Regions from separate parts of the Pseudoalteromonas sp. T1lg21 genome, predicted to be linked through region 2. Evidence: predicted binding sites of a transcription regulator. Region 2 holds the regulator's gene; the other holds the start of a gene.

Evidence for each region. The regulator LexA, encoded in region 2, represses DNA repair genes until DNA is damaged. The targets are predictions, from matches to a motif close to TACTGTATNNNNATACAGTA.
Region 1: C2M25_RS02705 (SulA-like leucine-rich domain-containing protein) is a predicted target of LexA. The motif match lies at 2,095-2,114, and genes of this name have one in related genera.

What each region holds. Positions count from the first base shown of each region.
Region 1 is NZ_PQBX01000004.1:24,786-27,986, forward strand. Features, by position in the region: gene C2M25_RS02690 (alpha/beta hydrolase) at 1-249, shown strand, start outside; gene C2M25_RS02695 (alpha/beta hydrolase) at 252-1,082, shown strand; gene C2M25_RS02700 (YchJ family protein) at 1,114-1,593, opposite strand; gene C2M25_RS02705 (SulA-like leucine-rich domain-containing protein) at 1,634-2,071, opposite strand; gene C2M25_RS02710 (S9 family peptidase) at 2,375-3,201, opposite strand, start outside.
Region 2 is NZ_PQBX01000065.1:30,177-33,377, reverse strand. Features, by position in the region: partial or broken gene coxB (cytochrome c oxidase subunit II) at 1-762, opposite strand, end outside; gene lexA (transcriptional repressor LexA) at 1,204-1,821, opposite strand; gene C2M25_RS19610 (PaaI family thioesterase) at 1,982-2,419, shown strand; gene C2M25_RS19605 (hypothetical protein) at 2,427-2,807, opposite strand; gene C2M25_RS19600 (hypothetical protein) at 2,966-3,201, shown strand, end outside.

The DNA of each region.
Region 1 (3,201 bases), on a different contig from region 2:
CATATCAACTTAATTATATTGGCAGGGTGTGCAGGCCTTATAAAAAATCACACATCAGTTAAGGCCTACGGCAAGGTGTATTCTATCTTTGAGCGCTCAGATCAGGTTGGCTCTTGCCAATTTTTAGTTGATAGAAGTGACGTAACTAAGTTCGAAGAAATAAGCATCAACACAGGCCTCTCCCATGGTGCATTTTATAGGCCAAAAGATGAGTGGCTGTTACCAATTAAGAAGTGGCTAAAGGATTAACTATGCCTTATTTATTGCTCGTTTTTGTGATCAGTGTTTTCGGCGTGAGCTCAGTAAGCCATGCTGAGCCATTTACTTTGCCGCGCACTAATACTGTTTTAGTTAAAGATAAACATATCGAAAACGAATACCCTATTACAATTAAACTGCCACGCAGCTACCAAAAACAAAACCAGAAGCGCTACCCCGTTGTTTACCTGTTAGATGCAAACTACAGTTTGCCAATTGCCTCTGGTGCTAGTCGCTTCATGATGAATTCGGGGGCGATGGAAGAGGTGATTATCGTCGCAGTAGGGTATCAAATAGGTGTGCCGGGGCTTAATAGCCGTATTTATGACTATACGCCTTTTGAAGATAAAAATTGGCAACGTAAAACTGGCGGAGCAAGCCAGTATCTAAACTTTCTAAAACAATCTCTATTGCCATATATTAAGGCTCACTACAGAACAAACCAAAAAAGTACATTAGTCGGTAACTCGCTGGGTGGTTTATTTGCTTCCTTTACCTTATTTACCGAGCCTTCGCTTTTTTCAAGTTACATTATCGGCAGTCCTTCAGTGTGGTTTAAAGAAAACTCAATATTAGCTATGGCTGTAAAACCAGCTGCCAACACAACAAAAGTTTACATCGCAGTGGGTGAACTTGAAGAAAGCGAAGGTGAAAAAATGGTGTCGGGTGCGAGGCAATTAGCAGCTAAAATTAATAAACAAAGTGGCGCGCTTGTTACAACAAATTTATTTGTTATTCCTCAGGCACGCCATGCAACCGCATTCCCAACAACGATTACCCAAGCCCTAGACTGGATTTACCAGACTAATACCAACCCGCAATAATACTTAATTAAGCGGATTGGTATAAGAGCAATTAAAGAGCGTGACACTTTTTATATTTTTTGCCGCTACCACAAGGGCACTCGTCGTTACGGCCAATTTTAATATCTGCAACTGGCGTTATATCACCATCTAGGTAACGCCATAGGCCATCTTCTTTAATAAAACGCGACTTTTCGTGTAACTCACAATACAAGTTTTGGTAAAAGTAATTTGCTTTAAATTCTACAAAGCCTTCTTGCTCGTTATGTTCAGTCTCTAAAACACTGAGTTTGGTAAAACGGCAGCTATTAGCAAAATCTTTAATTTCGCGAACCGGGTTCGCGGCTTGCTGGCTTTGTGCATAAGTACTAAATACATATTTTGCATCTTTTAGCGCGTATGCACTAAAACGAGAACGCATAAGTTGCTCTGGGGTATCAGCTTGGCTTGCACCGGTATGAAAAGGCTGGCAGCAAAGCTCGTAAGTCGATTCGCTGCCACAAGGACAAAGGGAGTGTGTGAGTGATGTCATAACAACTTACCTAAAAATGTAAATTGTTATTTTAACAAGCCTATTGTGGCTGCGGTACTAAATTGTTTAATTGAGCGCTTTTTGTAAAGCAATAAAACTTAGCTGATGCCTGATCTAGGTTTAAGTTCATCGAATCAAGTTGATGATTGTTTACAATATCTGTCCATGTGATCACAGCAGCAAAGTTACCGTTATGTAATGCTGAGCTAAGTACGTATTCAAGGTTTACTAAATGCTTTTGTCTGATCACAAGTAGTTTGCTGGTATCAATTGAACACGAATCTAATAATGCTTTGCTAGGAACATGATCAGGTGCAATTAATAGTGTCCATGCATTTTGGCTATTGTAATGATGTAATACTTTTAATAGCTCAAAGGTTGCTGATATTTCGTCTTCAATTTGAATTAAATTAACAGACGCTTTGTCGTTATCTTGTTGGTAGCTTTTAACTGTTCTTAAGGTAATTGGCTGTAACATAACTTTCACTCACTGGTTGTTTATACAGTATGTGTATACAGTAGTTTATACAGTGTTTTTGCGCAAGTACTTTTTTGCTATTTTTTAACCAATGATTCAGTTTTATGTTAATTAAAATGATTTAGTTCTTATTAAACATGTAGTTATAATTTTGGTTTGCAGAGTTAAAAAGCTAAAAAATTTAGCATTTAACTCATACAGTGTTTTGTACAGTACTGTGTAAGACGTAACATTTTTCTTTTATACAGGTGTTTTGCATAAAAAAGCCGGTATAAATACCGGCTCTTTATCTTTGCAATCTTGCTACTTATCTAAATAAGTATTCAAAAACTCAAGATATGCATTTGAGGCTTTTATGCGGTTTTCCTTTTTAGTAAAACCATGGCCTTCATCATCAAATAATACATATTCGACAGGCACACCATTTGCCTTAACAGCGGCAACGAGTTCATCGCTTTCAACTTGTAAAACGCGAGGGTCGTTAGCACCTTGGATCACCATTAATGGCTTGGTGATGTTTTTAGCATGAAATAGTGGCGAAATTGCACGGTGACGTTCACCGTCTGTAGCTGGATCGCCCATTTCGTCATACAGCGCCTTTTTAAAGCTTTCCCACCATGGTGGAATCGAGTTTAAGGTTCTAACCCAGTTTGTTACACCAAAGATGTTGATACCTACTTTGAACTCTTCAGGTTCAAAGGCAAGTGCGGCGGCGGTCATAAAGCCACCGTAACTTCCTCCTATGATGCCAATTTTGTCAGCATCGACCCAATCGAGGCTTTGTAGATGCTTTTTGCCGTATACGATATCTTGTAAATCATCAGTGCCATGCTTTTTGTCATCTAAATGGAAGAAGGTTTTACCATAGCCTGAGCTGCCACGGTTATTGACCGCAAAAATGGCATAACCGTGATTGACTAGATGCTGCTGCATTGCACTATAGCCTGTGCGGCTTTGGCCGCCAGGGCCGCCGTGCACCCACACTAAAGCTGGTACTTTGTTGTTGCTGTTAGCTTGCTTAGGCTTATATAAAACCCCAGGGATTTCTAAACCATCAAAACTTTTAAAGCGCACAATTGTGCTTTCAACCAAGTCATTTTGATTAATTGCATCACTTAATGTGTTGGTTA
Region 2 (3,201 bases):
GTTTGGCATCAGCAAGCCAATTAGCAAACTCATCTTCAGGAAGGGCTTTCACTACAACGGGCATAAAGCCATGATCTTTACCGCATAACTCTGCGCATTGACCACGATACACACCCGGCTCGTTAATACGAGTCCACGCTTCATTAATAAACCCTGGGTTTGCGTCCTTTTTAACCGCAAAGTCAGGCACCCACCACGAATGAATCACATCGTCAGAGGTCATTAAAAAGCGAACTTTTTTATTGATAGGCAGTACCAAGGGTTTATCAACTTCAAGCAAATAATGCTCAGTTTTTTCTGCTTGGTTGTCTATTTGATCTTTCGGTGTAGCTAGAATTGAGTAGTAGGCAATATCTTCACCCATGTACTCGTAATGCCATTTCCATTGCGAGCCAGTCACTTTAATTGTGATATCGGCTTTAGAGGCATCTTCCATAGCAATGAGGGTTTTTGTTGCAGGCACAGCCATCGCGATTAGTATAACAAACGGAATGGCAGTCCAAAGTATTTCAACTTTTGTACTTTCATGAAATTGGGCTGGCTTAGCCCCTTTAGATTTACGGTGGTGTATTAAAGCCCAAAACATCACCGCAAAAACGATGATGCCAATCACACAACGATAATAAATATCGTCATGTGTAACTCATAAACATTATTACTTATATCAGTCACCCCTTTACGCATATTGAATTGGCTGTTTGCCAATGCAAATTGCACAGGTGCGAGTAATATAAGCCACAAGGCGTAACGCAGTTTACCCATGTGACGGCTCCTTTAAATGCTATTGCAAGACGCAAAGCGAAAAGGCGTTACAGCAAGGTGCCCATTCGTATTTTTATTGTTTAGATCGAATTCGTATCATCACGACGCAATGAAATGATACAAGCCCGTTGTATAACTCCCTGACACGTTTAGGTGTGTCAATTTCGTAAATAGGTGTTAATACAATGTACTAACCAATTAGTTAAAAAATGAGCAATAAGCAAGTTTTAGTGATAATAAATGTTTATTTTGGTGCAAAAATAACAACTATAATCAGCGCGTTATTTAATGTTTAGGCGTACAAACAAAATACAAAAAGAGAGGGAAACTGCGCCATATAAGGCTTTAAATGATGAGTAAGGATTCACAAATCCTAATTAAGTAGCAAAATTTCGATGGTGCACCAAATTAAGTCAATTTAATGCACCAAGTTGGGAACACTTACATCCAGTCAGCGTTTCGAATAACCCCTACCGCTAATCCTTCGATATTGAACGATTCGTGCTCTAGGTCAACTTCAATAGGTGAAAACTCTTCGTTCTCAGCGTGTAAAAATACTTTTCGGCCAGCTTTTTCTAAACGCTTAACAGTCACGTCTTCATCAACTCGTGCAACAACAACTTGGCCATTTTCAGCAACTTGTGTTCTATGTACTGCAAGTAAATCACCGTCCATGATGCCAATGTCTTTCATACTCATGCCATTTACACGCAGTAAGAAATCAGCGGCAGGCTTAAATAACGACGGATCAACTTGGCAATGGCTTTCAACATGCTCTTGGGCCAAAATAGGTTCGCCCGCTGCAACACGGCCAATTAAAGGTAAACCTAATTGCTCTGGTTCATCTTCTTCGATTAATTGAATACCACGACTCGCCCCAGGCTTCATTTTGATCATGCCTTTTTTTGCCAGTGCTTTTAGGTGCTCTTCAGCGGCATTGGCACTTTTAAAACCCAATGTTTGAGCTATTTCAGCACGCGTTGGTGGCATGCCTGTATCTTTAATAAAGACTTTAATGAGTTCTAAAATTTGCGATTGGCGTTTAGTTAATGGGCGCATACAACTGGTTTTCCATACAGTACATTTAACTGTGAGTATATACAGTTATCTGAAAATCGCAAATTTAATTAATACCGTCATATTGCTACAAAACTTACATTGAACCTCACTCTAAGATGCCATAAGGTATTAGCTTTAATTAGCAGGCTAAGGAAACACAATGAGCATTTGGCACCACCCAATCACGCTAGAGCTATGTAAAGAATTGGAGCAAGGGATCACCGGGCAAGGCACTTTAATGAAAACCATGGGCATTGAAGTGACAGAAATTGGCGATGACTATTTAGTGGCGACGATGCCTGCCATCCCAGAACATCATAACCCTATGGGCATGGTACATGGCGGAGCAAACGTTGTGTTAGCCGAGACAGTGGCAAGCTATGCAGCCAACTTTGTGGTTGATTTCAATAAATTCTACGCTGTTGGCCAAGAGATTAATGCCAACCATATGAAAGCATCACGTAAGGGAGTTTTAACTGCAACGGCTAGACCGCTGCATTTAGGAAAGCGCACCTCTGTTTGGGATATTAAAATTACCAATGCCGCAGGAGAGCTATGCTGCGTATCAAGAATGACCGCAGCGGTAGTAGAGCGCTAAATTCGACCTATTTTTCAACAGGATAAATAGTAATTTCAATCCCTGCGCCAATTGCTGAGATACGTAACAAGGTATCGGCATGCAGGGGTTGATTAAAGCATTTTGGCGAATTACCTGATTCAAAACCTATATCAAATGTTCGTTTTGAGCACGATAACCACTGTTTTAATGCATTGCGCGAGCAAGACTCAATAAGCTCGCAAAGCTGGTTAATCGCTTTATCTGGAGAGCTGATATCTGCGGTTGCTTCAATCCGTGCAAGTTGGCGGTATTCATCTTGGTCATAATGTAAAACCATGGCGTTTTTCTTCAAATCAGCAACAAGCGCACTAATATCGTGCTTTGATTCAAGCTCCAGATCTACATTTAAAAATTGAATTTCCGACATACTCTCGTTTTTACCCTCTATTGATATCGACTGAAACTTTAACTCAGTTTTGTATATATACCAAATCTAGAATACAGTTAATGCGACATTATGCCGCATTGGCAATACAGTTAAACAACTTAAAATAGCACCCATACAACAATAATAACGGGGTAATAATGAATAAACGCATGTTCAAGTATGCTCGTAAAGGGCATAAATGGCTTGGCTACTTGCTCGCTTTACAGATCTTCTTTTGGCTCTTAGGTGGGCTGGTAATGAGCTCATTACCGCTTGAAAAAGTGCATGGCAAACATTTGGCTAACCGCAGTTTAAGTAGCCCATTTATAGTGTCAGACTACCCTACTTCGATTGATAAAATAACCGCGCAATTTGAGCAAATCGAAGGTATTAA